DNA from 4 places in the Pantoea sp. SGAir0215 genome. Region 1 is predicted to be linked to each of the others. Evidence: predicted binding sites of a transcription regulator. Region 1 holds the regulator's gene; each other region holds the start of a gene.
What was found. The regulator LexA, encoded in region 1, represses DNA repair genes until DNA is damaged. The targets are predictions, from matches to a motif close to TNCTGTATGTACATACAGNA.
Positions count from the first base shown of each region.

Region 2: dinB (DNA polymerase IV) is a predicted target of LexA. The motif match lies at 6,982-7,001, and genes of this name have one in related genera.
Region 3: dinG (ATP-dependent DNA helicase DinG) is a predicted target of LexA. The motif match lies at 6,448-6,467, and genes of this name have one in related genera.
Region 4: C1N64_RS21290 (YebG family protein) is a predicted target of LexA. The motif match lies at 2,539-2,558, and genes of this name have one in related genera.

Region 1 is NZ_CP028031.1:877,277-885,307, reverse strand. It holds gene dinF (MATE family efflux transporter DinF) at 1-1,140, opposite strand, end outside; gene lexA (transcriptional repressor LexA) at 1,250-1,864, opposite strand; gene C1N64_RS04215 (diacylglycerol kinase) at 1,971-2,339, opposite strand; gene plsB (glycerol-3-phosphate 1-O-acyltransferase PlsB) at 2,468-4,894, shown strand; gene ubiA (4-hydroxybenzoate octaprenyltransferase) at 4,996-5,862, opposite strand; gene ubiC (chorismate lyase) at 5,892-6,404, opposite strand; gene psiE (phosphate-starvation-inducible protein PsiE) at 6,488-6,898, opposite strand; gene C1N64_RS04190 (alkaline phosphatase family protein) at 7,473-8,031, shown strand, end outside.
Region 2 is NZ_CP028031.1:1,535,562-1,543,592, reverse strand. It holds gene C1N64_RS07170 (sugar ABC transporter ATP-binding protein) at 82-1,587, shown strand; gene C1N64_RS07165 (ABC transporter permease) at 1,584-2,585, shown strand; gene C1N64_RS07160 (sugar ABC transporter substrate-binding protein) at 2,615-3,682, shown strand; gene dinB (DNA polymerase IV) at 5,915-6,970, opposite strand; gene dpaA (peptidoglycan meso-diaminopimelic acid protein amidase) at 7,217-7,957, shown strand; gene C1N64_RS07145 (class II glutamine amidotransferase) at 7,922-8,031, opposite strand, start outside.
Region 3 is NZ_CP028031.1:1,918,746-1,926,776, forward strand. It holds gene idi (isopentenyl-diphosphate Delta-isomerase) at 1-236, shown strand, start outside; gene C1N64_RS09070 (glycine betaine ABC transporter substrate-binding protein OsmF) at 468-1,325, shown strand; gene C1N64_RS09075 (ABC transporter permease) at 1,328-2,503, shown strand; gene C1N64_RS09080 (ABC transporter ATP-binding protein) at 2,496-3,443, shown strand; gene C1N64_RS09085 (ABC transporter permease) at 3,431-4,162, shown strand; gene C1N64_RS09090 (MerR family transcriptional regulator) at 4,335-5,069, opposite strand; gene C1N64_RS09095 (helix-turn-helix domain-containing protein) at 5,217-5,780, shown strand; gene C1N64_RS09100 (GNAT family N-acetyltransferase) at 5,777-6,295, shown strand; gene dinG (ATP-dependent DNA helicase DinG) at 6,493-8,031, shown strand, end outside.
Region 4 is NZ_CP028032.1:62,047-70,077, forward strand. It holds gene C1N64_RS21280 (non-canonical purine NTP pyrophosphatase) at 1,109-1,669, shown strand; gene C1N64_RS21285 (SIR2 family protein) at 1,666-2,460, shown strand; gene C1N64_RS21290 (YebG family protein) at 2,574-2,888, shown strand; gene C1N64_RS21295 (cupin domain-containing protein) at 3,239-3,577, opposite strand; gene C1N64_RS21300 (methyl-accepting chemotaxis protein) at 3,734-5,665, shown strand; gene C1N64_RS21305 (Glu/Leu/Phe/Val family dehydrogenase) at 5,723-6,997, opposite strand; gene C1N64_RS21310 (LysR family transcriptional regulator) at 7,493-8,031, opposite strand, start outside.

The sequences.
Region 1 (8,031 bases):
TCCGCGGGTCGCACCAATAAACATGCCATCCAGCAGATAGCACCAGACGCCAACCAGCGGCATGACAACCTGCCACGGCAGAAAGCGGTCAGCCGCCTGTTGAAGTGCGGGAATCGATGTCAGGAGAGCCACGATCTGATAGCCACAAACAGCATAGACCAGGGAGAAAAACAGCGCGACTGACAGGGCCTGACGGCAGGCAGCAATCCATACCAGTTGCAACCTGCTGCCGTCTTTTGCGCCGTGTGCCTCACCAGCAAAGGCTTCGACGGCGTAAGCAAAGCCATCCAGCGCATAGGCGGTAAACGTCATGAACATCAGCAGGATGGCATTTACCGCCACCACATCAGGTCCGATACGCGTTCCCAGCACGGTCAGAGAGGCAAAGCAAAGCTGTAACAGTAAGGTACGCAGCAGGATATCGCGATTCAGGCGCAGCAGGCGGTGGATATCGCCACGCCAGCTATGGACCAGACTGTGCAGCGTGATACCACGCAGCGCCAGCACGCGCCAGACCATAAGTGCCCCGACCAGCAACGTCGCATATTCCGCGATAGCCGTCGCGGCTGCAGCCCCGGCTACGCCCCAGTGCAGCCCCAGCACTAGCCAGAGGTCCAGCAGAATATTGATAACGTTGCCCACCACCAGCAGGATGACCGGCGCTCTGGCATACTGTACGCCCAGCAGCCAGCCCAGAATCACCAGGTTAGCCAGCATGGCGGGCGCACTGAGCCAGCGAATATGGATAAACAGCGCAGCCTGCTCAAGCACGGCGGCCTCTCCGCCGATAAAGCGGGTTGCTAATGCCGTAACAGGATGACGCAGGGCAATAAACAGGCTGCCGGCCAGTAAGGCAATGATCAGGGGCTGTGCCAATGCGCGCGCCAGCGCCGTTTTATCGCCCGCGCCAAACGCCTGAGCCGTCAGGCCTGTCGTGCTCATACGCAGAAAAAGCAGCAGCATGAAGATGAAACTGGTAACGGTCGTCCCGACCGCAACGCCGCCCAGATAAACCGGGCTGTCGAGATGGCCAATAACGGCTGTATCGACTAAGCCGAGCAGAGGAACGGTGATATTTGACAGGATCATGGGCAGCGCCAGCCGCCACAGTTTTTTATCGGTAGCTGTCAGGAAGCGCATGTAACGTCCGTGCAATGCGCCGCTGGTGTTACAGATGAACCCACAGCGGCAAAACAGGGGCAGACTGGGTAACGTCAAGGTTGACGTAAAGAGCCAACCTTAGGAGGATTTATAACCACTCACCGTTACGTACGATGCCAACCGCCAGACCTTCAACCGTCAGCGACTGCGCACGTGTATCGACAATGATAGGCTCAAAATCCGTATTTTCAGGTAACAGATGCACCACTGATCCCTGTTTTTTCCAGCGCTTCACAGTGACTTCGTCGTCAATGCGCGCTACCACCACCTGACCATTACGCACTTCCTGCGTTTTATGCACGGCCAGCAAATCACCATCCATGATGCCAATGTCTTTCATTGACATGCCGCTAACGCGCAGCAGGAAATCGGCAGAGGGCTTGAACATGTCTGGATCCACTTTGTAGTGGGTTTCGATATGTTCCTGGGCCAGCAACGGCTCACCCGCCGCAACGCGCCCAATGAGTGGCAGGCCATCTGAAGGTTCTTCTTCCATTAACAAACGGATACCGCGGGACGCACCAGAGACGATTTCAATCACGCCTTTACGCGACAGCGCTTTCAGATGCTCTTCTGCCGCGTTAGGTGAGCGGAAGCCCAGTTGCGCAGCAATTTCTGCACGCGTAGGCGGCATGCCCGTTTGATTAATGTGGTCGCGAATCAAGTCGTAGACCTGTTGCTGCCTGCTGGTTAATGCTTTCATCCCGCCCCCTGGTTGTTTATACAGTCGCTGTGAGTATATACAGGTATTGGTGAAATGGAAACCAAAAGTCAGGCCAAAATCAGTAATTTGACGGGAGATGGAATGCTTATCGCAAATGCGACCAAAGTAGCGTTCCCCAAACGAACAGGGCCAGTACTATTGCCAGCAAAACAGCGGCCGATCCCATATCTTTGGCACGGCCGGCAAGAGGGTGACGTTCCTGCCCTGTGCGGTCCACCACCGCTTCGATGGCGCTGTTCAGAACTTCAACAATCATCACCAGCATGACCGCGCCAATCATCAGGATGCGCGAAATAGTATCGACATCCAGCCAGCAGGCCAGGATAATTGCCGCCAGTGAAATTACGGCTTCCTGGCGGAAGGCAGCTTCATGCTGCCAGGCGGCGCGAAGACCTTGCCATGAGTAGCCAGCCGCTTTCACAATCCGGGTAATGCCGGTGACATTATTTGTCATGATAAAGGAACTCTTTTCAAAGGATTGACGTCAATACCGGGCAGCGCACAATTGTCGCTGTCACAGATTTTTGCTGCGCGTTCTGATATGCTTGCGCCGCTTTGCTAACAAGAGGCTTCATGTTGTCTATGTCAGGTTGGCGTAAAATTTTTTATAAATTGCTGAACTTACCCCTTTCATTTCTGGTAAAGAGTAAGGCCATTCCGGCTGATCCCGTCTCCGAACATGGGCTGGATCCTACCCGGCCTATTATGTATGTCCTGCCTTATGATTCAAAGGCCGATCTCCTGACTTTACGCGCGCAGTGCATCCGGCACGATCTGCCTGATCCGCTTATTCCGCTGGAGATAGACGGCGCCCTGTTGCCGCGTCATGTTTTTATTAATGACGGTCCGCGTGTGTTCCCCTATTTTGTGCCCAGCCTTGAATCGGTCAAAATCTTCCACGAATATCTTGATCTGCACCGCAGCAACCCTGAACTTGATGTTCAGATGTTACCGGTTTCAGTCATGTTTGGCCGTGCGCCGGGTCGGGAAGTCCAGGGCGACGATCATCCGCCTCATTTGCGGCTCCTTAACGGCATTCAAAAATTCTTTGCCGTTCTCTGGCATGGCCGCGACAGTTTTGTGCGTTTTTCGCCCACGGTCTCCCTGCGTCGTATGGCGACCGAACACGGTACCGACAAGTCGATTGCGCAGAAGCTGGCTCGCGTAGCGCGCATCCATTTTGCCCGTCAGCGCCTGGCTGCGGTGGGACCGCGCCTGCCGGCTCGCCAGGATTTATTCAATCGCCTGTTGCAGTCGAAGGCGATTGAAAAAGCTGTGGAAGACGAGGCGCGTAGCAAGAAAATCTCCCATGAGAAAGCGCAGCAAAACGCCATTGAAATGATGGAAGAAATTGCGGCCAACTTTTCCTACGAAGCGATTCGTATCACCGACCGCGTGATGGGCTGGCTCTGGAGCCGACTCTATCAGGGGATCAACGTTAACGGCGGTGAGCGGGTACGTCAGCTGGCGCAGGACGGCCATGAAATTGTTTATGTGCCTTGCCACCGCAGCCATATGGACTACCTGCTACTGTCTTATGTGCTGTATCACCAGGGCCTGGTTCCGCCACATATTGCCGCAGGGATTAACCTGAACTTCTGGCCTGCCGGGCCGATTTTCCGTCGTCTGGGTGCCTTCTTTATTCGTCGTACCTTTAAAGGCAACAAGCTCTATTCAACCGTGTTCCGTGAATACCTTGGCGAGCTCTTTACCCGCGGCTATTCCGTCGAGTATTTCGTGGAAGGTGGACGCTCACGTACCGGCCGACTGCTGGATCCGAAAACCGGCACCCTCTCTATGACGCTGCAGGCCATGCTGCGCGGCGGCACGCGACCTATCACGTTAGTGCCCATTTACATCGGTTATGAACATGTAATGGAAGTGGGTACCTACGCTAAAGAGCTACGCGGTGCGGCAAAAGAGAAAGAAGGCTTTATGCAGATGGTGCGCGGCCTGCGTAAGCTGCGCAACCTGGGCCAGGGTTATGTGAACTTTGGTGAGCCGTTGCCGCTGATCAACTATCTGAACAAGCGCGTACCGGAATGGCGTGAGTCTATCGATCCCATTGAAGCGCAACGTCCGGGCTGGTTAACGCCAACGGCCAATGATATCGCCGCCACCATCATGGTACGTATTAATGAAGCCGGTGCCGCGAACGCCATGAACCTGTGCGTAACGGCACTGCTCGCTTCCCGCCAGCGTTCACTGACCCGTGAACAGCTGATTGAGCAGCTGGAGTGCTATACCCAGTTATTACGTAATGTGCCCTACTCGCCGGATGCCACTTTGCCTGACATGTCTGCGGAAGCGTTGCTGGATCACGCGCTGAGTATGAACAAGTTTGAGAGTGAGAAGGACAGTATCGGCGACATCATTATTCTGCCGCGCGAGCAGGCGGTACTGATGACCTATTACCGGAATAACATCCACCATATGCTGGTGATGCCCTCTCTGATTGCGGCCATCATCCAGCAGCACCGTAACCTGGGCGAAGCCGAACTGCTGCGCCAGGTCAGCCTGATTTACCCCATGCTGAAGAGCGAGCTGTTCCTGCGCTGGGGCAACGACCAGCTGCCGCAGCTGCTGGCTGACTTATGCCAGGAGCTGGCGCGCCAGGGACTGATTACCGTTGAGGCAGGTCTGCTGTCGTTCAACACGGCACGTTACCGTACGCTGCAGTTGCTGGCTGCCGGTGTACGTGAAACGCTGCAACGTTACGCCATCACCTTCTCGATTCTCAGCGCCAAGCCCACCATCAACCGCGGCACGCTGGAAAAAGAGAGCCGCACGCTGGCCCAGCGCCTGAGCGTACTGCATGGCATCAATGCGCCTGAGTTTTTCGATAAAGCGGTGTTCTCTACACTGGTACTGACCCTGCGCGATGAAGGCTATATCAGCGACAGTGGCGATGCGGATGTGGCGCAGACGCTGGCGACCTGGCACATTCTGGCAGAACTGGTCACCAGCGATGTCCGTATGACCATCGAGAGCGCCGTTGCACACAGCTAACGTGCTGGCATGACAAAAAAGGCGACCTGACTGGTCGCCTTTTTTATTGCTTACTGAACCTCACACTGTGCATCGCACTGGCGCTACGTTCGGTGCCTGCCCTATAACAGGTTTGAGAACGGCGGAGTATTCATTAACACGCCGAGAAACAGCACCAGCCCTACATAATTGTTATTCAGAAACGCCTGGAAACAGGCCTGACGCGCGCGCTTTGCGATCAGTTTTTGCTGATAAACAAATAAACCGCCCGCCAGTAACAGCGTCCAGTAAAACGCCCCATTCAGATGCAGCCGTGTCCCTACCAGCGCCATCAGCCCCAGCGTCGCCAGTTGCAGCAGTCCGATAATCAATTTGTCGTACTGGCCAAACAGAATGGCTGTGGACTTCACGCCAATCTTCAGGTCGTCCTCGCGATCCACCATGGCATATTGCGTATCGTAGGCCACCGTCCAGCAAATGTTGGCGAGAAAGACCAGCCAGCAAACCAGAGGTAAGGACTCACTAACCGCGGCCCAGGCCATGGGAATTGCCCAGCCAAATGCGGCGCCAAGGACTACCTGCGGCAAATGCGTATAGCGCTTCATAAAAGGATAAACCCAGGCAAGCGCCAGCCCGACAACAGAAAGCATAATCGTCATCAGGTTCATGCTCAGTACCAGGCCAAACGCGATCAGCCCCAGTACCACAAACAGCATTTTGGCCTCTTTCGCCGTGACAGCACCGCTGGCCAGTGGCCGGAGCTTTGTGCGTTCCACATGGCCGTCGACTTTACGGTCAGCATAATCGTTAATCACACAGCCGGCTGCACGCATGACAAATACGCCCGCGACAAACACGATCAGTACCGGTAACGGCGGCATCGCCCTGTTAGCCAGCCACAGCGCCCACAACGTCGGCCACAGCAGCAGCAGCGTGCCAATAGGTTTATCAATTCGCATGAGGCGGCTGTAAGCCTGCCATTTGGTCATTTGTTGTCTGTTTTGCACAGGTCAAATCCTTAACCCTGGTAACGGTAAACCGGCGACGCCGGTAAAAATAATTCGGTTAGTAGCAGGGGCTTCCCCGATAAACGCAGGCGCGACCGACGTCCCCACAGCGATTCAACGTTACCGGGCTCGATAAAATCGCGGGTCAGGGTTGAAGAGGAGAACAGGTAACGTCCCAGCGGTCGCGTTCCGAGCTGCTGCAACATCGCTTCGGGACCGTTCAGGGTGCTTTCAGGCACCAGCGTGCGTCCCGCCAGCCAGGGTTGTTCGTCGCCATACAGGATCACTTCACGCAGCCAGAAGCGCTGATCAGCGGGTAACAGCGCACCTTCGTCACCTAATTCGTCAGCGTGGATAAACCCTTCACGAACGGGCTCCACCCTGACCTTCTGGCAATGCTGTTCGAAGCGCCTGGTCATAGAGTCCTCCTCCATCAGCCAGTCACGAAGTGATGGCGACAGAGCAGCACCGTCCAGCGCCAGCCAGTTGAGTGAACGTAATAAACGGAGCGGGTCTTGCGTCATGACACTTTCCCCCAAAAATTTTCAGGCAGGTAGTTTAGCGCAGAGCGATTCACGGCACACCCGTCCGTCATGCAAACGCGAGGTTATTCGCGCTTAAGCCGGTTACTGTTTGCCAGCCACAGGGTGATAACCAGCAGCAGAATAGCAGCCGAGTAGCACAGCGTATCAAAGGGATTTTTGTGGTCGACGATAATCAGCCTGATGATAGCCGTGATGCCGATATAGACGAAATAGCGTAACGGGAAATGGTAACCCGACTGGAAGTACTTCACGATGAGGGCAATAAACTCAAAGTAAAGGAAGTAAATCACGATGCCTTCGATCAGAAGATAGGAGGACGCCTGCTCGCCCGTGCTGAACAGGACGTTGGCTAAATGGACCGTCTCTTTGCCCAGGAAGACCATTAAAATGAACGCCAGAATCAGCAATCCTGCATTCAGCACCCATTGCATCAGGCGCGCTATCTTTTGTGCTATCGGGTTTTTATCACTCATTTCACGCCTCGAAAATAAAGGGATGTTTTCTGGCATTATCATGCTTTAGTGTGACGTAAATCACAATATAGCCGTCAGGCTTACTTAACAGCGTCTTTCAAATCACCAGACTGCGCGATGGAATGCCAGCCCCGGCATCCTGGGTTATACCGCCGGGACCGTACGAACCTGTCTTTTGATGAAAGCAAACCGGACAGACCGAGCATATCGGCTGGCAGACCCACTCCGTCGTGCCGTCCTGTCATACGGTTTTCACATCCGACATTTACATTGGCTCGGTTTTTCAACCCCGGCAGTCAGCTAGCGCCCGCTTCCATACCCGACTCAATGGATAAGCGTCCTGAGGCGGCACGTTGCGTTGGCCTCCGCGCAGCCAACAGCGGCGTTCATGCCCGGCCAGGCTTAATCTGTTCCGCATTAACGGTTACGGGATTACGCTAGGTTAGTGTGCACTTACTCAACTATTAAGATACGGCCGGACGGCGTTGCGCTGGCGGCGTTAAAACAGCCCGACGTCAGAGACGCAGACAAACGCCCCCTGTGGCGTGAAGACGCCGCAGCAAGAGAGGACAACATGAAAACAATTCTGGTGATTCTGGACGGCCTGAGCCATCACGTTGCCCATCATGCGATGGGTTATCTGCACGCAGAATGTGCGCAAGGTAAAGGGCATTATTATCATCTCACCTGTGCACTGCCTTCTCTGTCGCGTCCGCTGTATGAATGCATTCTGACCGGGGTTGCGCCTGTGCAAAGTGGAATCATCCACAACGGGGTAAACCGCCTGAGTCACGAACAGAGCGTATTTCACTATGCGCGTGATGCGGGCCTGACCACCGCCGCAGCGGCTTATCACTGGATCAGTGAACTTTACAACCGCAGCCCTTTCGTGCCTGCGCGCGATCGTCATACCGAAGCGCCGGCCCTGCCTGTCCAGTTCGGGCACTTTTACGTTGACGACAGTTACCCCGATTCGCACCTGTTTGAAGATGCCGAGAGCCTGAGGTTGCGGCACAACCCGGACTTCCTCCTCATCCATCCGATGAATATCGATTATGCCGGTCATCAACATGGCCTGTCCTCGCCCCAGTATCGTAACCGGGCACGCATGGCGGATGGTTACCTGTCGCAAT
Region 2 (8,031 bases), 660 kb from region 1:
TAACTTATGCGCTTTCGTTAGTTGCCGCACCGGTAGCTTCGGGAAAAAATGCGATCAGTGACTTTAATGGAGAGCTCCGTGATGCGTGCAGTCAATCGCCTTGAGATGCGTAACATCTCTATCGATTTCGGCGGATTTGCCGCGTTAACCTCAGTGGATTTTCTGACGGAAGGTCACTCGGTTCATGCCCTGACCGGGGCCAATGGCGCGGGTAAATCCACCCTGATGGCGGTACTCTCCGGTGCCCACAGTCACTATCACGGTGAGATTCTGCTGGACGGCCAGCCTGTGTCGATTCGCAGCCCGCGTGACGCCAAAAAGCTCGGCATTCACCTGGTGCAGCAGGAAGTGGATGTTGCGCTGGTGCCCCAGTTAAGCGTGGCCGAGAACATTCTGCTGGATCAACTGGCCGAACCGGGCCATGGCTTTCGCTGGGGCGATATGCGTCGTCAGGCGCGGGACCTGCTGGCGCAGCTGGATGCCACGATTGATGTCAGACGCCCGGTCGAACGTTGTTCGCTGGCGGAAAAGCAGCAAATCCTGCTGGCCAGAGCCCTGTCGCACCATTGCCGCTTTCTGATTCTTGATGAACCCACTGCCCCACTCGACCAACACGAAAGCGAGCGCCTGTTCGCCGTAGTTCGTCGCCTGCAGACCAGCGGTATTGGCGTGATATTTATCTCTCATCGTATTCACGAACTGAAAGCCATCTGCGATCGCCTGACGGTACTGCGCGATGGCCGCCTGGTAGAAAGCAGCCCAATGGCTTCCCTGAGCGGTGAGCAAATCGTTGAAAAAATGCTGGGTCATCCGTTGACCGATATCTATCCTCCGCGCCGGCCATTGCAGTCCTCATCCGTACTCATGGCGGTGGAAGGATTACATGATGAACACCTGCTCCGGGACATCTCACTGCGTTTACACAAGGGCGAGATTCTGGGTATTGCCGGGCTGGCCGGGGCTGGCAAAACCGAACTCTGCAAAGCGTTATTTGGTGCCAGTAAAAGCCGGGTTACCCGCGGTGAACTGCACGGTAAACGCTGGAAACCGCGATCGCCACACGATTCCGTGAGTCAGCGCATGGCACTGGTGCCGGAAGAGCGCCGCAAAGAGGGCATCTTCATTGACGAATCGGTGGCGATGAACCTCAGTATCAGCGCAGACGACAGTTTTTCCCGCTGGAGCCTGTTCGGCCATCGTCAGGCCTGGCGCTGGGCGGAAGCGGTGATCCGTCGTCTTAACGTGCGTACGACTGGCCCCGCCCAACCGTTACGTCGGCTTTCCGGCGGCAATCAACAAAAGGTGGCGATTGGCAAATGGTTACGCAATAACGCCGATGTCCTGATTTTCGACGAACCGACCAAAGGCGTGGACGTAAAAGCCAAAACGGAACTGTTCACGCTAATCAGCAACCTTGCCCATGAAGGCAAAGGGATTATTTACGCCTCTGGCGAATTTTCTGAACTGGTCGGCTTATGCGACCGTATTTGTGTGCTCTGGGACGGACGTATTGTGGCGGAATTAGACGGACAACGCGCCACGGAAGAGACACTTTTGCTCTATTCCACCGGAGGAACCCCTGCGTGAGCAGTAAAGAGTTAGCCCTGAATTCCGCATCGCCATCGCTGCGCCATCAGCTGTTCGATTTCCTCTATAAGTGGGGCATGTTGCTGACAGTGGTGATATTGATCGCTGCCTTTGGCCTGGCTTCCGACAGCTTTCTGGAGCCGAACAATATCATCAATATTTTGCGGTCTATCGCCATCGTAACCGTGATTGCCGTGGGCGTTTCTGTATCCCTGACCGTTGGCGGCTTCGACCTTTCGGTGGGCTCTACCGCGTCACTGGCAAACGCCCTGGTCATTTCGCTGTTTGTCTGGTACGGCTTCGATACCACGGCGGCGATCGCCATCACTCTGGCGCTGTGCACGCTGGTGGGACTGTTTAACGCCTTTCTGATCGTCGTGCTGCGCATTCCCGACATGCTGGCCACGCTGGCCACCCTGTTTGTGATTCAGGGCGTCGCCATGACCTACAGCTTTGGCGGCTCGATTACGGAAAACATGGTGCTGCCCAGCGGCGATATGGCGGAAGGCACCATTCCTGCTGCCTTTAACCTGTTGGGTCAGGTACCTACGATCGTGATTATCATGCTGGTGGTGACCGTGGTGGCACAGCTGGCGCTATCGCTGACCAAACACGGCCGCCGCATGTATGCGCTGGGCGGAAACCCCGAAGCCGCCCGACTTTCCGGTATTCGCACCACGCGTTATCGCGTTCTGGCCTATGTGATTGCCTCACTACTGGCCGGACTGGGCGGTATTCTGCTGGCCTCACGCATTGGATCGTCTCAGGTTAACGCCGGTAGCGGTTATCTGATGGACGCCGTGGCTGCCGCCTGGATCGGCTTTTCACTGGCCGGCTCCGGTAAGCCAAATGCGCTGGGTACGCTGGTCGGGGCCGTCATTTTAGGGGTGCTGCAAAACGGCCTGGTGATGTTATCTGTGCCCTATTACGCCATGGACATTATCAAAGGATTAGTGCTGGCCTTAGCGCTGGCCATCACTTATGTACAGCGTCGTTAAGACGCATTCTTCTACTGGAGTTAAGAATAATGAAAAAGATAACACTCTCGCTGCTGGCCCTGAGCCTGTTAAACGCCAGTGCCGCGTTTGCCGACACCATAACACCTGTCCCTGCCGCCATCGCCAATCATGAAGGGCCGATTCGTATTGCCGTCATCCGTAACCTCGGTTCCGACGACAACACGACTCAGTTTGTGGCAGGCGCGATTCAGCAGGGTCGCCAGTTGGGCTTCAAAGTCAGCACCTTCCTCAGCAACGGTGATGACGCGCGTTTTCAGGATTTTGTTAATCAGGCGATCAGCCAAAAATACGACGGTATTGTGCTGTCACACGGCAAAGCGCCCTATGCCAGTGCGTTGGTAAAACGCATCGCTGACGCGGGCATTAAAGTGTCGGTATTTGACACACCGGTAGACAACCCGATTCCCGGCGTGACGGTGACCGCCCAGGATGACGCCTCGCTGGCGCAGCTCTCCCTGGGGCAGTTGATCAAAGACTTCAACGGCAAAGCGAACATCGTGAAGTTATGGGTCGCCGGTTTCCCGCCGATGGAACGCCGTCAGGTGGTGTATGAAAAATTATTAAAAGAAAACCCAGGCATTCATCAACTGGAGTCCATTGGTGCCGTATCAACGGATGTCCAGGGCGACACGGCCAACAAAGTGGGCACGATTCTGGCGAAATACCCGAAAGGCAAGATTGACGCCATCTGGGGCGCATGGGATGCCTTCAGCCAGGGCGCGTATAAAGCGTTGCAGGAAAATGGCCGCACCGAGATCAAGCTGTACAGCATTGATGTTTCCAATCAGGATTTGCAGCTGATGCGCCAGAAAGGCAGCCCGTGGGTGCAGACCGTCGCGGTCGATCCGAAAACTATCGGTGCCGTGAATATGCGCCTGGTGGCGAACAAGATCGCCGGTGAAACCACGCCTGCAACGTATGAATTTAAAGCGTCGTCGATTTCACAACAGGCGCTCGACAGCCATCCTGGCGCTGTGAATGTCACGTCGCTTAACAAGATCATTCCGGGCTGGGGCAGCAATAACGATTTTGTCCAGCCGTGGTTTGCGACGCTGGAAGCAAAATATAAGAAGTAATGGGTTGTTGGTGGCGCTTACGCGGGGCGGTTAATTCGCTGCGCGAGGTGGCTGGTTTGCGTCGCTGACGGCTTATGAAACGCTGAGAGGGTTTCGCCCGCCAGGCGGCCGGGAGTTTCAGTCTGCCCGGTGCGGGCGACCGACAAGGGGCCGCCAGCCGCCGCGGCCCCTTGACCCCGGGCTTCCGTCCTGCCCAACTCCCCCGCTTTGAGATTTGCGTCTGTTCAGGCGTTTTTATTGCTTTGGATACAGATAATGAGTTGCAGTGATGCTTGCGCGAGCAGGCGTTGGGAAGGTTTGAGTCGCTGACAGCTTATGAAGCGCTGAGAGGGTTTCGCTCGCCAGGCGGCCTGGAGTTTCAGCCAACCCGGTGCGGGCGACCGACAAGGGGCCGCCAGCCGCCGCGGCCCCTTGACCCCGGGCTCCCGTCCTGCCCACCCGCCGCTTCGCGGTGCCTTCGCTGCTTCAGGATTTCTGCGGACCGCCAGGACGCGCCATCCATGGCGCGGCCCGGCTCTCGCCGACGTCCTGTCGGCTCATCCGGAAATCCCTCATCCGCTCAGCGGGTGGGAAGGCCGCCCAACTCCCCCGCTTTGAGATTTGCGCCTGCTCAGGCGTTTTTATTGCTTTGGATACCGATAATGAGTTGCAGTGATGCTTGCGCGAGCAGGCGTTGAGAAGGTTTGAGTCGCTGACAGCTTATGAAGCGCTGAGGGGGTTTCGCCCGCCAGGCGGCCTGGAGTTTCAGCCAGCCCGGTGCGGGCGACCGACAAGGGGCCGCCAGCCGCCGCGGCCCCTTGACCCCGGGCTCCCGTCCTGCCCACCCGCCGCTTCGCGGTGCCTTCGCTCCTTCAGGATTTCTGCGGACCGCCAGGACGCGCCATCCGTGGCGCGGCCCGGCTCTCGCCGACGTCCTGTCGGCTCATCCGGAAATCCCTCATCCGCTCAGCGGGTGGGAAGGCCGCCCCAACCCCCTGCTTCACTATCTCTGTGTTAAAGCCACTTCCGGTGTCGCTGTAGGTGACCGGAAAGTCCTACAGTCTGCTGGTTTTGAATCAATGCATGTTTATAAAAAACTTTTTTTGAATCCCACTGCACACATTCACTACAGACAACACCCGCTTTTAAAAGAAACCAGGACTGACAGGCGGGGGGGTTTCTGCCGGCATCCGGCGCGCTGAGGAGGGAACGGAGGCCCGGACGGAGCGGCAGGGATGCCGCGCAGAGGACGGCTGCGCCAGGGACGGCGCATCCGGACGGTCCGTCAGGCCGGAGTGAGTGACGAAGGAACAGCGACGGCTGCCGGCCGCCGGGATTGTTAAGGGGCTGGCGCGAGCCCCTTACCCCGGCCGCCTGCACGGACTGGCTGAAACTCCCTGTCGCCTGGCGGGCGGAAAACTCCCGGTGTACGACCGTAATCACCCCCGCCCCTTGGGCAAACAGACAAATCCTCAGACAACACCACATCAGTAACACGATCCCACAGGCAGGGGTTTCCTGCCGACATCCGGCGCGCTGAGGAGAGAACGGAGGCCCGGACGGAGCGGCAGGGATGCCGCGCAGAGGACGGCTGCGCCAGGGAGGGCGCATCCGGACGGTCCGTCAGGCCGGAGTGAGTGACGAAGGAACAGCGACGGCTGACGGCCGCCGGGATTGTTAAGGGGCTGGCGCGAGCCCCTTAACACGGCCGCCTGCACGGACAGGCTGAAACTCCCTGTCGCCTGGCGGGCGGAAAACTCCCGGTGTACGACCGTAATCTCCTCCGCCCCGCGGGCAAACAGACAAATCCTCAGACAACACCACATCAGTAACACGATCCCACAGGCAGGGGTTTCCTGCCGACATCCGGCGCGCTGAGGAGGGAACGGAGGCCAGGACGGAGCGGCAGGGAGGCCGCGCAGAGGACGGCTGCGCCAGGGACGGCGCATCCGGACGGTCCGTCAGGCCGGAGTGAGAGACGAAGGAACAGCGACGGCTGCCGGCCGCCGGGATTGTTAAGGGGCTGGCGCAAGCCCCTTAACCCGGCCGCCTGCACGGACTGGCTGAAACTCCCTGTCGCCTGGCGGGCGGAAAATTCCCGGTGCACGATCGTAATCTCCCCCGCCCCGCGGGCAAACAGACAAAACCTCAGACAACACCACACCAAATCAGTAACACGATCCCACAGGCAGAGGTTTCATGGAGCCGGAGCACAACCGTAATCTCCCCCCACTCAACACGAAAGCGCCCCCTCTATAATCCCAGCAGCAACTGCCTCTCCAACTGCGGATCCACCAGCGTCACATGCAACCCCACCAGCCGGACGCCACGTCCGGCGCGGCGCTCGTCCCAGGTCTTACGGGCCACGGCAATCATGTCCTCTTTATTGAGCACGGGCCAGACATGTTCCTGAGTGGTCTGCTGGAAATCACTAAACTTCAGCTTCACGCCCTGGCGAGCAATGTGCTTATCGGGTCGAATCTGCGTCAGGCGACGATCAAGCTCGGCATAGAGGTAATCAATAATTTCCAGACAGCGCTCCCAACTGTCGATATCGTCAGCCAGCGTCCGCTCCACACCCAGCGATTTTCGTTCGCGTTCAACCACCACGCCCCGTTCGTCAATGCCGTGACTGCGCTCCCATAACACTCTGCCAAACTTGCCAAAACGCTTAAGCAGCAGCGCCAAATCGGCTTTTTGCACGTCCGCGCAGGTGTGCAGACCCAGCTCTTCGAGCTTTTTTGCTGAAACTTTTCCTACACCGGGAATTTTTGCCAGCGGTAAGGCCAGCAAGAAATCGGACATCTGGGCCGGTGTAATCACATACTGACCATCAGGCTTGTTTAAATCGGAGGCGATCTTGGCAAGGAATTTTATGGGCGCGATGCCCGCAGAGGCGGTGAGCTGCGTTTCGCGAAAAATGGTGGCGCGGATGTCCTGCGCGATAAGCGTGGCCGATCCCTGACAGTGCTGGCTGTCGGTAACATCCAGATAGGCTTCGTCCAGTGAGAGTGGCTCAATGAGCGAGGTATAACGCGAAAAGATGGCGCGGATCTGACTGGAGGCTTCTTTATAGACGTCATACCGTCCGGGCAGTAGACGCAGATGCGGACAAAGCTTTAAGGCCATACCGGTCGGCATCGCGCTGCGTACGCCATATTTGCGGGCCGGATAATTAGCGGTACTGATAACGCCACGTCGATCGCGGCTGCCGCCGATGGCCATGGGAATATCGCGTAATGAGGGATCGTCACGCATTTCCACCGCCGCAAAAAAGCAGTCCATATCAACATGAATGATCTTACGCATCGCCCCTCCAGTACTGGATAAGTATACAGCTCGGAAAGGCTTGTGCAATATTTCTTGCAATAACAAACAAAGTTTACAAATTTTTGGCGTCATTCCGCTAAAGAAATGGACATTTTGCGCCGTGCTGTATTGCTAAAAAAACAGACAATGTTTAATGTTGCGCTGCGGTAGCGGAAAGTTCCGATAATGCAAACAGAGGCGCACATAACGCGCCATTGTTCTTCTTCACTTCAAGGTATACACAGCATGGGCAAAATCGCACTTCTGTTTGCGATGCTTTTACTGCCAGCCCTCAGCATGGCAATGACTCCCGAGCCGGTTCAGCAACTGGCCCCTGTGAGTAAAGAGTTAAAGAAACAGCTAATCGGCACGCCGGTTTATATTCAGATCTTTAAGGAAGAGCGGACACTTGAGCTGTACGGCAAGATTGGTAACGAATACCGCTTGCTGGATACTTACCGCATCTGCAATTTTTCGGGCGGTCTGGGTCCAAAACGCCGTGAAGGCGATTTTAAAAGCCCGGAAGGTTTCTACAGCGTAAAACTGAATCAGCTTAAACCGGACAGCCGTTTCTATCGCGCGATTAATATTGGCTTTCCGAATCAATACGACCGTGACCAGGGCTACAGCGGCAACTACCTGATGATTCACGGCGACTGTAAGTCGATTGGCTGCTACGCCATGACCAATGCCTATATGGATCAGATTTTCACGTATGTGAACGCGGCATTGCGTAATGGTCAGCAGGAAGTGAACATTGCAATTTATCCGTTCCGCATGACGGACAGCAACATGCAGCGCCATCGTTATTCGACCTACGCGGATTTCTGGAAGCAGCTTCAGCCGGGTTACGTCTACTTTGCGAAGTATCATCAACCGCCGACAGTCAATGTTGCCAGCGGCAGATATGTGATGAACAGCAGCCCGGTCATCACCCAACCCGAAGCGGCATCACAGTCGTTCCTGGCGCTCTCCAAGGTAAAATAAGGCCCACTCGCCTGGCACGATCCGGTGCCAGGTTTCATTCCCCGTCAGCGGCTGTGTGGCAATGACCGTGACCA
Region 3 (8,031 bases), 1.0 Mb from region 1:
GCTACAACCTGCCCCTGAGTAATGGTCTGACAGAGCATGAATACGGCCATGTGTTTTTTGCGCTCAGCGATGAGCTGCCCCAGCTTAATCCGCAGGAGGCCGACGCTTTCGACTACCGTTCGATGCAGGATATCGCCCGGCAAATGCAGCAGCAGCCGCAGCAGTTTACGCCCTGGTTTCTTCATACGTTCCCGCGTATTCCTGCCTACCTTGAGCATTTCACTTTCCCGGCATAACGATCTCGCCCTGGCTGATGTGGTCAGGGCCGGTTTCGTCACAAAACCCATCGCGCAACGCTGTTGCCAGGCTACGCTTTTATTGCAATGAATAAAAACGGTGGGGTGCCCGTGCGCGTTTCGCAGTGCTGACAACCAACGGCGACTCCAGGTGAATAACGTGATAAGGAAAGCAACATGGCAACTATTCGCGGTTGGGCGGGCATCGGTGCAGTAGTGTTTAGTCTCGGGATGGCGCATGCGGCCGAACCGGTTCGTGTCGGTTCCAAGATTGATACCGAAGGCTCACTGTTGGGAAATGTGATTCTGCTGGTGCTGGAAAAGCATGGTGTCAAAACCGTGAATAAAATCCAGTTGGGCGCCACCCAGGTGGTACGCGGTGCCATTACGGCGGGGGAACTGGATATCTACCCGGAATACACCGGTAATGGCGCGTTCTTTTTTAACGACGAAAAAGACAGTGCCTGGAAGAATGCCCGTCAGGGTTATGAGAAGGTCAAAAAGCTGGATGCAGAGAAAAATCACCTGATCTGGCTGACGCCCGCGCCCGCCAATAACACCTGGACCATTGCGGTGCGCAATGATGTGGCCGAAAAAAATCAGCTTAATTCACTACAGGACCTGAGCGCTTATCTCAAAAAAGGCGGTACGTTTAAGCTGGCTGCCTCGGCGGAATTTATTGAACGCAGCGATGCGTTGCCGGCCTTTGAAAAAGCCTATGACTTTACGCTTAAGCAGGATCAACTGTTATCGCTGGCAGGCGGCGATACGGCGGTGACTATCGGTGCGGCCGCCCAGCAAACCTCCGGGGTAAATGCGGCCATGGCCTACGGCACGGATGGCCCGGTTGCCGCGCTGGGCCTGAAAACCCTGAGCGATCCCAAAGGCGTGCAGCCCATCTATGCGCCCACACCCGTTGTACGTGAAGCAGTGCTCAAAGCCTATCCGCAAATGGATGCCTGGCTAAAACCGGCGTTCAGTGCACTTGACGAAAAGACATTGCAACAGCTCAACGCCAAAATTGCTGTGGAAGGGCAGGATGCCAGCAGTGTGGCAAAAGCGTGGCTGCAACAGCAAAAGCTGCTGTAACGGTGTCGCTTACGCGGTCGGTCATCAACTGGCCCTGGCGACAGCCTGTGGCTCTGGTCCTTGTTTTGCTCCTGAGTCTGGTGCTGGGCGGGCTGCCGTTTGTCATTGTGGCGGCCAACCGGCTGGTCAGCGGCCAGTCCCTGATGCTCTGGCAAACCGCACACGGCAGCCTGGTGCTCCCGCTGTGGCTGATGCTGGTGGCACTGTTATGGATACGATCGTCTTCCCTGCGCAGCGCCCTGCAATTCCTCACCGCCGCCCTGCTGTTGGCGGCGCTGACTGGCGTGTGCGGCGATCAGGCAACATGGGTGGCGGAGCAGGGTAGCCGGCTCGCGCGTACCCGTTTTGCCAGCGGCATGTGGTGTGCAAGTGCCATTACGCTACTGCTCATCACGGATACGGTGCGTCAGTTAACCAAACATAAGCGCTGGCAGCTCGTGCTGAATCTGTCGATCTGGATCATCCCTCTGTTTCTGCTGTTCAGCGGTCAACTTTCACAGCTGTCTCTGCTTAAAGAATATGCCAGTCGTGAGGCGGTGTTCGATGCCGCTTTACTGCGCCATCTGACGTTATTAGTCGGCACCGTTCTGCCTGCCTTACTCATCGCGTTGCCGCTTGGCATAGCGCTCTACCGACGGCCTGGCTGGCAAAGCAGTGTGTTTGGCGTACTGAATGTCGTTCAGACAGTGCCCTCAGTGGCGTTGTTTGGTTTACTGATTGCCCCGCTGGCGGCGCTGGCAAAACGTGTTCCCCTGGCAGGTGAATGGGGCATCAGCGGCATTGGGATGGCGCCCGCGATCATCGCCCTGGTGCTCTATGCGCTGTTGCCGCTTGTGCGCAATGTGGTGACCGGTCTGCAACAGGTGCCTCCGGACGTGCGCGAAACTGCGCGCGGCATGGGACTGAGCCGCCGCCAGCAGTTCCTTGCCGTTGACGTCCCCCTGGCGTTGCCAGTGTGGCTGGCAGGATTACGTGTGGTGGTGGTGCAGACGCTGGGCATGGCGGTGATCGCGGCGCTGATTGGCGCAGGCGGATTCGGCGCCATTATTTTCCAGGGATTGCTGAGCAATGCGCTGGATCTGGTGCTGTTAGGCGTGATCCCGGTCATTGCGCTGGCGGTCGTGCTGGATGCGTTATTTCGGGTAGTGATAGCCCTGCTGGAGCGAAGCGATGATTGAGTTTGAGCGCGTCACAAAATACTTTGCGGGCCAGGCGGCGGTGAAAAATCTTTCTCTGACGCTTGCCGAGGGGAGCTTTAGCGTTCTGTTGGGTACGTCGGGTTCCGGCAAGTCGACCACGCTGAAAATGATTAACCGCCTGGTGGAGTACGATCAGGGCGATATTCGCTTTCGGGGGACGTCGATTCGTCAGCTGGATGCGCAGGCCCTGCGCCGACAAATGGGCTATGCGATTCAGTCGACGGGGTTATTTCCCCACTGGACGATCGAAAAGAATATTGCCACGGTGCCCGCCTTGCTTGGCTGGCCGAATGCACGCCGCCAGGCACGAATTGCGGAACTCATCACGCTACTGAATCTGGATCCGGCCTTATTGCATCGCTATCCGCATCAGCTTTCCGGCGGGCAGCAGCAGCGCGTCGGGGTTGCCCGGGCGCTGGCAGCCGATCCACAAGTATTACTGATGGATGAACCGTTTGGTGCACTGGATCCGGTAACGCGCAGCGCGCTACAACAGGAAATGTTACGTATCCATCAGGTCTCCGGCTGCACGATTGTGTTGGTGACGCATGATATTGATGAAGCCCTGACGCTGGCCGACAACATCGTGCTGCTCCATGACGGTGAGATCGTTCAGCAGGGCAAACCGCTGACGTTGCTGACCCGGCCAGGCAACGATTTTGTCCGGGATTTTTTTGGCCGCAGTGAAAGAGGACTGCGGCTACTGGCGCTCGGACAGGTCGGCAGCGTGGTGCGTCATGGCGAATGGCTGGAAGCAGAACCGCTCAGGGCAGATCTGACGTTACGTGAGGCGCTGTCGCAGTTTATCAGTCGCGGCACCGATAAATTGCCGGTAGTCGATGGCGATCGCCGCCCGCTTGGTGTGCTTCACTTCGCTGACCTGCTGCATCATGCGGAGACGGGCCGATGCGACGGTTAGCCGATCCGCTGCTGTGGCTGGTGCTGCTCTATCTGGGACTGCTCTGGGCGATGCCCTACAGTGGCCCGCTGTTTGCCGCCTGGTTTCCTGAACTTGCGCGCCCACTCTACCAGCAGGACAGTTTCTGGCAACTCACCCTGGCGCACCTGTTTTTAGTGGTCGTAGCCAGTCTGCTGGCAACCGCTATCGGCGTCGGCTGTGGCGTGCTGGCGACGCGTCGCAGTGGTCGCGCTTTCCGCCCTCTGCTGGAAACCATTGCGGCAGCCGGTCAGACCATCCCGCCTGTGGCCGTGCTGGCCATTGCGATACCGGTGATGGGATTTGGCGCCTGGCCCGCGATCGTGGCATTATTGCTCTATGGTTTGCTGCCCATCCTTCAGGGCACCTTAGCAGGGCTGGACAACGTGCCTGCCAGCAGCCGGGAGATTGCCGTAGGGGTGGGAATGAGCCGTTGGCAGCGCTTATGGCAGGTGGAGCTCGCCCTGGCCGCGCCAGTGATTATTGCGGGAATGCGCACGTCGGTGATTATCAATATCGGTACGGCAGCCATCGCCTCTACCGTAGGAGCAAAAAGCCTGGGATCGCCCATCATTATTGGATTAAGCGGCTTTAATACCGCCTATGTGCTGCAGGGCGCTTTACTGGTCGCACTGTTGGCGATTGTCTGCGATCGCCTGTTTGAACGGCTACAGCGCAGATTTAGCGTGAATGGACGATGAGCGAATAGCCAACCAGCATCAGCCCACTGGTTCCGCCAAGCGCCAGAATAGCAAACAGCGTGGCGAAAAAGGTTTTTTTCCAGTTCATAAATAACCTGAAGGTGTTGATGTGAAGGCGGGGATGATAGCGCGCGCAAGGCAGCCGTCATAGTGCCGAGCGTGCGTTTTTGTGTCAGTGAGCCTCATGCAAAAGCACAGAGAATCCCTGCTCCTGCCAGTGCGACAGTTGTTCCTGCTGACGACGCGTCAGTTTTTTCCCCGTAAAAACAAACATATTCAGCCCGGGAAACAGCTCCGGTCGCGGAACATCCAGCGGTTCTGACAGCACATCAATCCGCCAGCCGTGCTGGGATAACCGCCAGCCTTCCAGCCAGATGCGGGTTCGATCCTCAATGCCCCAGCCAATGATCAGCGCTTCCTTGCCTGCCTTTTTGCGATTACTGGCAAGACAGAACGCCACATAGTCGATCAGAATGCCGTCCAGCAGGCTGCACATCGTGCGGGCCGTATTCTGATCAAGGCTGAGTTTTTGCCTTACGGGCATAAAAACATGATCGATCAACGAATCGACTGCATATTCGCGGCCAATTAAGGCGATTTTATTGCGTAGCTTTGCCGGTCTTACATGGCGCAGTATGCTGATAAGCTCGTCCTGCATAGCCGTCCAGCCATCATGCGTATCAACATCGCCGCCTTCCAGTAGGGCTTTTACCTTGCCTACCGGGACTCCACTCTCAATCCAGCGCATAATTTCCTGGATGCGCTGAACATCTTCTTCATCGAACTGTCGATGACCGCCTTCAGTACGTTGTGGTTTCAATAATCCATAACGTCGTTGCCAGGCGCGTAAGGTAACCGGATTTATGCCACAGCGCTCGGCGACGTCGCCGATACTGTATAAGGTCATATTTACCTCTTTCACTGACCTGAATGAAACCACCATAGCGAAGCCTGTTAAGTTGTACAACCAATTTTTAAATGTACAACTTGACGGCTGCGCTTAAATGGTGTCCTATCTCAATTGTGAGAATTAAATTTCATAATAGAGATAAAAATGGCTGCTGATAATACTGAACAACGCCTCGCGGCTCGCCTGGCAGAACTGCGCATAAAACAGGGCTGGTCACTGGATGAGTTATCCACCGCAACAGGCATTAGCCGGGCAACATTATCGCGTATTGAGCGCGCTGAAACCAGTCCAACGGCTGCTCTCCTGAACCGCTTATGTGTCGCTTACAGTTTAACAATGTCACGCCTGTTGAGCGAAGTCGAAGAAGGTAACGATCTGCTGATTCCGCGCGATCGCCAACCGGTCTGGCAGGACGAAGCCAGCGGTTTTATTCGCCGTAACGTATCGCCGCCTGCGGCCACCTTCCGATGTGAGCTTATTGAGGGAACGCTGCGACCGGGTGCCCGTATTGATTATAATGTGCCGCCCGTGCAGGGCATGGAGCAGCATATCTGGCTGCGACAAGGGCAACTGACGGTAACGATGGGCGCGCAGAGCTGGACACTCGGTGCGGGCGACAGCCTGCGTTTCCATCTTACGGGCGCATCCGGCTTTCAGGCGCATCTGACTGAGGGTGCGCGTTACCTGCTGGTGGTATGTAAACCATGACACTCTATGAATCACTCAGCGCCGGTGCGGCGCACCAGGCGTTAAGCGAGCTGGTCGAGGTTTTACAGGCCTGTGTCGCCGACGGGGCCAGCGTCGGGTTTATCGATCCCGATGACCGGGCGGCCATTCATCAGTTCTGGCAACGTCAGCTTGCCGGACTGGAACAGGGCCAAAGTGAGCTGCTGGTCGCCCGTCAGCATGGCACGGTTGTCGCGACGGTTATGCTGAACGCGAGCGCAATGCCGAATGGCCGACACCGGGCCGAGATCAGTAAATTATTAGTGCATCCCCGCGCGCGGCGGCAGGGCATTGCACGCCAGTTAATGCAGCAGGCAGAGCAGCGGGCACGCCAGCAGGGGAAACGCTTACTGGTGCTGGACACGCGGCGTGGCGATGTCGCCAGCGAGCTTTACCTGGCGCTGAACTGGCAGGTGGCCGGATTTATTCCTCTCTATGCGGAATCCATTCACGGTGAGATGGACGCGACCACGGTGATGTTTAAGCTGCTGACGTAGCGGATGTGCTGCGAGAGTGCGCCGGGTCAACGGGATCGGCAATCAAACATGCACTGCGCCGCGCGGTTTGTACGGTGCTCAGCCCGCTCGCCTCGCCGCCCGTTTCTGAAGCGGGCACGAAAAAACAGACCTGAAAGCTGACGACACCGCAATACTGTGTAAAAATACAGGCCAATGAGTAACACGGTAATCTAAACATGGCCCTGACAGCAGCAATAAAAAGCCAGATAGCACAGTGGTACAAAGCGCTGCAGCAACAGGTGCCCGATTTTATTCCTCGCCCGGCCCAGCGTCAGATGATTGCTGAGGTGGCAAAATGCCTGTCGGGTGATGATGGTCGTCACCTGGCCGTGGAAGCGCCTACGGGCGTGGGCAAAACCCTTTCTTATCTGATCCCCGGTATCGCCGTCAGCCGTGCCGAAGAGAAACGGCTGGTGATCAGCACGGCCAACGTGGCCTTGCAGGATCAAATCTTCAGCAAAGACTTGCCGTTGCTGAAAAAAATCATTCCGGATTTAACCTTTACGGCGGCCTTTGGGCGGGGACGTTACGTCTGCCCGCGTAACCTGGCTGCGCTGGTGGCGGATGATCATCAGCAGGCTGATTTGCTGTTCTACCTGGATGATGACGCGGTCAGCAGTACCAAAGACGAGCAGATCCTGTGCGGACGGCTGCAAAAGTCACTCGATCGCCATCAGTGGGATGGCCTGCGCGATCATAGCGATGAAAACGTCAGCGACAGCCTGTGGCAGCGCCTGTCGACGGATAAAGCCAGTTGTCTGGGCGTGCATTGTCGCTGGTATCGGGAGTGTCCGTTTTTTATCGCGCGACGTGAAATCGAGCAGGTCGATGTGGTGGTCGCCAACCACGCGCTGGTGATGGCGGCAATGGAAAATGAATCGGTATTGCCGCCCGCCAAAAACCTGATGCTGGTGGTGGATGAAGGCCACCATCTGCCCGACGTGGCGCGGGATGCGCTGGAGATGAGCGCGGATATCTCGCCGGGCTGGACCAGCCTGCAGCTCGATCTGTTTGTCAAACTGGTCGAGGCGATAATGAGCCAGATGCGGCCCAAGTCGCCACCTCCGCTGGCCAGTTCTGAACGCCTGAAAGCGCACTGTGATGAACTGCGCGAGTTACTGACCGTGATAAGCGATGCATTAAGTCCGCTGTTACCCGCGCATAATCAGCCCGGCGAGTTTCGCTTTGTACTGGGCGCGTTGCCTGAGGATGTGCTGGCGCTGTGCGCGCGTCTGTTTAAGCTGAGCGATGCGCTGCGCGGGCTGGCGGAGGGACTGATCAACGCGCTGAGTGAACAAACCGGCAGCGTTGATCTGGTCCGTCTGCATCGCAATTTATTGCAGCTTAACCGCCACTTTGGCTGGTTTGAATCGGTCAGCAAACTGTGGCGGCTGGCCGCGATGGAGAAAGCCTCTGGCGCACCCGTCTCCAAATGGATTACCCGCGAGCTGCGTGAGGGGCAGGCACATCTCTTGTTTCACTGCGCAGGCATTCGCGTCTGCGATCAACTGGAAAAAATGTTGTGGCGAAAGATCCCGCATGTGGTGGTGACCTCTGCGACGCTGCGCTCATTAAACAGTTTTACCCGCCTGCAGGAGATGTCCGGGCTGAATGAAAAGGCCGGGGACCGCTTCGTGGCGCTGGACTCGCCGTTCAGCCACGTCGACCAGGGTAAGCTCGTCATCCCGCAGATGCGCTACGAGCCGCTGATGGCG
Region 4 (8,031 bases), on a different contig from region 1:
AGTGACGGCAAGAATAAAAACGGGTAGCTAATATCATCCTGATGGCCTCTCTCCGTCACTGTACTTAAAGCCAGTCGGGAGGTTATCGTCGCTATAAGAATTTATCAGATCAACAACATTTATATGGCTGCGGACGTGATGCCGTTTGCTTATGAAAACACAACGTATTGCTGCCATTAGATTCTTGCACTTTTCGCTAAGGCGGATATTGTCATCTTTTCCGCTATGGGATGCTTTTCATTCCACGTCTGAAAAGTGAGTCGCTCTGTCTGACAGAATAACGTGCAGGGGGTTTCTGGAACCATTCAAAACCGCTTTTCACAAAAACATGCGTAGTGCGGCGTCTTTATCATTTTCCTCAGGATGAATTTTGAAATGCCGGAAGGGTGAACAGTCGGTGTGAAGGGCGGCACGGGTCTGCACATGCCGTACATTAGCAATAAAAGATATAAACGTTCATCGCTGCCGTTTGCAAAACAGCTTTGCCACCGATAAATACACAGGTCCTTGTCAGGTCGTCACGTCCGACTTTCTTCCCGATTCTTTTATACAGCCTCGCCAGAGCACTCTCTGCCAGTGAAAGACAGGTTCAGCCCCTGACGAGTGATGCGGCTTTGACGAACGGAACAGAGAGCGCAGGATAAACGGCTTATGCTATGCGTAATATTTTCGATTCATCTGTCAGGCACTGGATGGAAAATAAAACGTTAGTGACTTGATACTGTCAGTACTATGATGACGCCTGCATCAGTCTGGCTGGCGAACAGAGCCCCTGAAAGAACTTCGCGGCCGGTTTCTCTGTGGCTTACGGTATTTCCGCGCTTTGGAAAGGTGCAAAAACGCAGACGATGCGCAAAAGATTGTGTGTCTTTAAATAGCCAATGCAGCGGGTGCTTATTAAACGGAGCGGTGTTTTACATCATGCCTTATTCGGACTTATTCACGTCCTGCGTTGTTCTGTTTTATCCGCTCTACTCTGTAACCCCGCGTTTTGCGCAAATGTTCACGCCAGAAAGGCGCGAATTTGCGCTACACTCACCAGCGATAACCTCTTGTTCTGTCTCAATGATAAATTTGACTGAGGCAGCGTAATCAACGTGGAAGAAGCATGAAAATCAGATTCCTTTCGGCCAATGAGCAAAAACTGGCGGAGGTCCGCGGAATACTGGAACCTGTGGGCGTGGACGTCGTACCCATCGCGCGTCGCATTGAAGAAATTCAAACGGAAAATGAACTGGATTTAGTGCGAGATAAACTGACGAAGGCCTTCTCTATTATCGGACGTCCGCTTTTTGTTGAGCACACCGGGCTGTATCTGGATGGCCTGAATGGTTTGCCTGCGGGGCTGACGCGTATTTTCTGGAATCGCCTCGGTGCCGATCGCTTTGCATCGCTGGTACAGGGCCTCGACAGTCAGGGTGTAACCGCCAAAACCGTACTGGGTTATTGCGACGGACGCAAAATGTACCAGTTTTTCGGCGAATTGCGCGGCACTATTGCACCTGAACCTGCCGGTCCCCATGGATTCCAGTGGGACTGTATCTTTATTCCCGAAGGATACGATCAAACCTTCGCTGAGATGGGCGAGAAGAAAAACGAAATTTCCAACCGTCGCATTGCGCTGGATCGTTTTGCTGCCTTTTTAAAAACTGCACGAGGCGTGGCATGAAACCTGAGCTCAAACGCGCATACGATTCCGGCAAGCTCATTCTGTTTGCCGGAGCCGGTCTTTCCCGTAATCTCGGCCTGCCTGAATGGCATGAGCTTATCGCTCATCTGGCTAATGAACTGGGGTACGATCCGAAAATTTTTAATACTTACGGTACGCACCTCTCTCTGGCTGAGTACTACAAGCAGAAAAAAGGTTCGTTAGGACCGTTACGAAGCTGGATGGATCGCGAATGGCACCGGCCTGATATTGATGTCCGCAGCTCTGAAATTCATACCATGATCACTCAGGGCAACTTTTCACGCATCTATACCACGAATTACGATCGGTGGCTGGAAGCCGCGCATGAGGCCCATGGCGTGCCTTATTCAAAAGTGGCGAATGCAGCCGATCTGGTTTCACTCACCGAAGATAAACGTCATATCATCAAACTTCATGGCGACTTTGATGACGATACTTCTATCGTACTGGATGAAAGCAGCTACTTTGAACGCCTCTATTTTGATTCGCCGTTAGATATCAAGCTGACCCATGATGTCATGGGCAATTCGGTTTTGTTTGTTGGCTACAGCATCAGTGATTTTAATATTCGTCTGCTCTTCTATCGGCTGACAAAAATGTGGGGGCGCACAGGCCTGGCAACCGCCCGACCCAAATCTTACCTTTTTACCAATCGCAATAACCCGGTGGCAAAAGAAGTATTGGGGCAATGGGGAATCGAAATGATCGTGTCGGAAGAGGACGATCCCCGTAAAGCGCTGGCTGAGTTTATGGAAGAATTACTGGCCTGATGCACACCGAATGGCGTAAGCAGGGCAGGTTTAACCGTTGTGTCTTTTCTTCACTGGAAAACGTCGCCGACTGTGTTATACTGTATAAATAAACAGTATATGAGGGCAATAAAATGGCTGTCGAAACCAAATTTGTAGTAGTCAGAAAGGGTGAAGAGAAGATGACATTTGCCAATAAGAAAGAGGCCGATGCCTACGATAAAATGCTGGATATGGCAGAGGCGTTCACCGACTGGTTACTGGCACACCAGGCCGATATGGATGAATCGCAGGCTGAAACCTTAGGGTTGTTGCTGGCAGAGCAAAAAGACGCGGTACAGCATATTCTTCGCACCAGCAAATTACCTGGCACGGCGCAAAATGTGTCAGAAACAGCTGACGCGACTGCGCAAAGTGAGAAAAAAGTCCGCGCCGTTAAAGCGGCCTGATGGTTCATTCCTGGCAGTTCATTACCTGTGAACTGCCCGCCTGTTATCCCGCACAACGCTCTCTCCATAACGCTTCGCGCGCATTGACTGGTTTGCGCCGTGCTTGCCTGCATTACGATCAGCCAGTCAAATGTGTGATGGCAAAAGCGTAGTGATGGAGATATCTGGCAAGCCAGCCAAAACAAAGCGCAGAGCTGTGAAGCCAGCCAGTATGATTCCACATGAATAAGTCCGGTTTTTCATCCCGCCAAAAAAGAGGGCACAAACTGACATATTTTTTCCGCCCGTTTATTGTTTCAGGTCAAAATCATCGCGATAAGTTACCAAAATTTCACTTTCCCGCCCGGTGTTCAGACGACATCGTGACGATCGCCACGCGTTGTGGGATGAGAAATGACTAAAAAAGTGACGTTGTTATCGCTGATATTGCGAGCCTGATGTTTTGCGCCGGGGGGAATTTCAATACCCTGTTGCGTCTGCAGATGATGCACCACACCTTCCACCTCAAGGCTGAGCTGGCCTTCCAGCACAAAAAAGAACTGCCGCGATCGCACATGATAATGCCGTATTTCATGTGTTGCAGGCGGCATCTGCTCATAAATAATGCTCAGATCGTGTCTTTTAAGCAGATGCCAACCCTCACACTGCTCACCCCAGAAATAATGTTCTGCGTTCTCTTTCGAAATCATGCGCTTTCCCCCTGATGATGAACGTTGTGATTAAGGTCTGACTTGAGTCATGAGAATTAAAGTTCGTTTATTGAGCGCCGATAGATCCTTAAGGAACATAAAAGCGTCTGTCTGGCAGGGAAGTCAATTAAGCCGATCGATTTCAGGGGAATCCGCATGACTTCTCAACCCGCAAAAAAAACACTGACCACCCGCACCCAGATGCTGCTTGCCGGTGGCCTGACTATTACGCTTGGTTTTACCGTCACTATTGGCGTCCTGAGCTGGCAATCGGCAAAAGAGCAAAAAAACTTAGCGGAAAATTATCTTCAACAGATTGCACAAAGTCGCGGCCTGCAGATTCAGCAAGAGCTGAGTTACGCGCGCGATATGGCACACAGCCTTGGCCAAAGCCTGATTGCCTTACCAAAAGCGGGCGTTAATGACCGGAAAATTGCCGACAAAATTATGGAGTATTCTCTCAGGGCCAACCCTGACTATCTCTCTATGTCCGTGATTTTTGAACCTGACGCGTTTGACGGTCGCGATGCGGAGTTTGTTGGTCAGAAAGGACAGCCACCTCAGGGCCGCTATGCCTGGTTTGTTGACCGCGATCAGTCCGGCAACTATGCCATGCATCCGCTGCTCTCCTATTTGACGCCTGGCCAGGGGGATTATTATCTGGTCCCTCAACAGTCGCGTAAAGATACCCTGATAGAGCCCTACAGCTACCCGTACAACGGCGTGCCAACCTTACTGACCTCTGTTGCCTCACCCATTATCGATCAAGGCAAGCTCATGGCGGTGGTCACATCGGATATTTCGCTTGCGTCATTACAGCAAAAAGTGAACCAGATAAAACCCTGGCAGGATACGGGTTATGCGCTGTTGCTTTCGAACAGTGGTAAAGTGGTATCGTCACCTGTCAAAAATGACGCCGGTAAGGAATGGAAAGGCGACAAAGACAATTTTACCCGTCAGATCGTCGAACATGATGATCCGGTGTTGGGTGAAAGAGCCATGTACACCTGGTATCCGGTGGTGACAGGCAACAGCGATAAGCCCTGGTATGTGGGAATTGTCGCCCCTGTCAGCCAGGTCATGGCCGCCGCGAACCGCCAGCTCTATTGGGCTATCGGTTTAATGCTTGTGAGCATCCTGCTGGTAGGTGCCGTACTGGGGTTATTGTTTAATCGCAAAGTAATGCGCCCGCTTGGTGGCGAACCCGCAGAAGCAGCCCGCATTGCGCTGGCCGTTGCGGAAGGCAAACTCAGCAATGACATTAAGGTCGCGCACGGTGACAACGCCAGCCTGTTTTACGCCCTGCACACCATGCAAAGCCAGTTGCAATCCATTGTGGGCCAGATTAAAGATGCCAGCGCGTCTGTCAGAGAGGGGGCCAGTGAGATAGCCAGCGGCAACCTGGATTTAGCCTCGCGCACCGAACAACAAGCGGCAGCACTGGAAGAGACAGCAGCCAGCATGGAACAAATCAGCGCCACGGTTCGCCTGAACGCGGATAACGCCCAGCAGGCTACGCACCTGACCGGAAATGCGACAACCATTGCCAGCCGGGGCGAAAACCTGGTGGGCCAGGTGGTACAGACCATGTCGCAAATTGATGACAGCTCAAAGAAAATTGGCGATATCACGACCATGATCAACAGCATTGCCTTCCAGACCAATATCCTGGCGCTCAACGCAGCCGTTGAGGCGGCCAGGGCGGGCGAGCAAGGGCGCGGATTTGCGGTAGTGGCCTCTGAGGTCAGAAACCTGGCGCAACGCAGTGCCGGTGCGGTCAAAGACATTGCCGCGCTTATTGAGGAGTCCAGTGCCCGGGTACAAAGCGGCGTCACGCTGGTCAATGAGGCAGGCAAAACGATGCATGAAATGACCCAGGCTGTCTCCTCTGTACAAAGTATCATCAACGAAATCGTTGCCGCGTCAGATGAACAGGCGCGAGGAATTAGTCAGGTGACGATTGCGGTAAATGAAATGGACGGAACAACGCAGCAAAACGCGGCTTTGGTGCAACAAATGTCGGCGGCAGCCAGTTCGCTTGAAGATCAGGCGCAACAGCTGGCCCAGACGGTGCAGCAATTCCGTTAAGCGAAAGCCGCTGAATAAAAACAACCCGCGCACATCGCGGGTTGTTTTTTTACTGGCTTAGCCCGGATAGATACCGCGATCTTTACGGGCCATCAGAATACGCTCACAGGCAACGATATAGGCTGCGGTGCGCAGAGAGCAGTCTTTCTCTTTGGCTTTTTCCCAAACGTGAATCATGGCTTCAGTCATGATTTTATCAGACCGCTTATTAATCTCGTCTTCACTCCAGAAGAAACTGGCCATATCCTGCACCCATTCGAAGTAACTGACCGTCACACCGCCGGCGTTACAGATAACGTCTGGGACCACAATCACGCCACGGTTTGCCAGCACATCGTCAGCATCGGGATAGGTAGGACCGTTGGCACCTTCAAGTACCAGTTTACAGCTCAGGGTCTCAGCGCGTTCACGGGTAATCTGACCCTCAAGGGCTGCCGGAATGAGAATATCCATTTCCGTGTGCCAGAAGGCCTCTTTATCAATGACTTGTGCGCCTTTGAAGCCAGCAATCTGTTTGTTTTCGGCCTGCCATTGCGTCAGTGCATCCATATCAATACCGTCGGCATTGAACAGGGTAGCGGTATGATCCTGAATCACCACGACGCGTGCGCCAGCCTGGCTGAACAGACGTGCCGCTTCACTGCCAACGTTACCGAAACCCTGAACGGCGACGCGCGCACCTTCAATCTCAATACCGGCACGGCGCGCCACTTCGCGACCTGTAACAAAAACGCCGCGACCGGTGGCTTTTTCGCGACCCAGCGATCCACCCAGGTGAATAGGTTTACCTGTCACGACGCCCGTCACGGTGGTGCCCAGATTCATGGAGTAGGTATCCATCATCCAGGCCATAACTTTACCGTTGGTACCGACATCGGGTGCCGGAATGTCTTTTTGTGGACCGATGATGATACCAATTTCGCTGGTATAGCGGCGGGTTAAACGCTCAAGCTCACCTTCAGACAATTTGAAGGGATCTACACGAATCCCGCCTTTAGCACCACCATAAGGCAGGTTCACAGCGGCACATTTGATGGTCATCCAGGCGGAGAGTGCCATGACTTCATTCAGGTCAACATCCGGATGATAGCGGATTCCGCCTTTGCCGGGGCCGCGTGACAGATTATGTTGAACACGGTAACCCTCAAAATGACGAATCGTACCGTCATCCATTTGCAAAGGAATATCAACGATTAAGGCACGTTTAGGATGACGTAACGTATCGATCCAGCGAGAGAGATCGCCCAAATAAGGGGCAACGCGATCGATTTGTTGAAGGTAGGTAGACCAGGCGGATGTACTACTGTCAGACGCGTAAGATAACTTATCCATACAGAACCTTTCTTATCGACGTTATTTATTGTGTTGAGCCGTGGAAACAACACGCTTTTCAGCGCATATATAATTTATCACTGCCAGAAAAAATATGATGTCGGCCCGGCACGCATTATCGCTATGCTATTTCGATTAACGCTGAATAAGAGTGAATAATAGTGCAGATAAACCGGGTAAAATCCCCGCGGTGGTTGCATAAGAAATGCATAAAAGATGCATAAACTAAAAAATCAACCATTTATCAGTTCTTTGAGAAGGTTCAAAAAGTTAATTAAATGTTAGAAATGGCATTGACTTTTTTGCACCAATGTGGTGCATTAATTCAGCTAATGCGAATGAAAATTTCATTTATGTGAAAACACAAAGGCAACATGAAATAGCCCGGTGACGCATCAGGGGGATATATTCGCAGCGCTTATTTCCCCTTTTCATACTGCATCTTTTATTTTTCCCGCTTCGTTTCTGCCATCGGAAGGAGTGATCGGTGAGTGTTTAACGCGCAGGAATGAGTGCTAATAAATGGTTCACGGCCTTGGACGCATTATTACGCCGCCAGGCAAAAGCGACATCAGTAAAGAGCGTATTCTCTGCAATGTCACGAAAGCAAATGTGGGGATTCTGTACGCAAATCATGGATTCAGGGATCAGCGCAATCCCGCAGCCCGCGCCGACCATCCCCAGCGAAGAGCTGATTTGCGGGGCCTGCTGGAAAGAGGAAGATGAAAAACCTGCCCGTAAACAGGCACTGACAATGAGTTCATACAAACTGGGCGAAACTTCACGTGGAAAAATAATCAACGTTTCGTCTGCCAACTCACTTAGCGCAATGGCCGTTTTATGTTTCAGATGATGGTCGGCAGGCAGTGCCAACACCATCCGCTCGGTCGAAATAACCCGCAAATTAAATGACCGACTGCTTTCACAGGGTAAACGAATAAACGCCGCGTCCAGTAGTCCTTCCTGAAGATCCTGTATCAGTAAAGACATGTTTTCTTCGCGGGTCATTAATTCCAGTGCAGGATAGCGGGCTT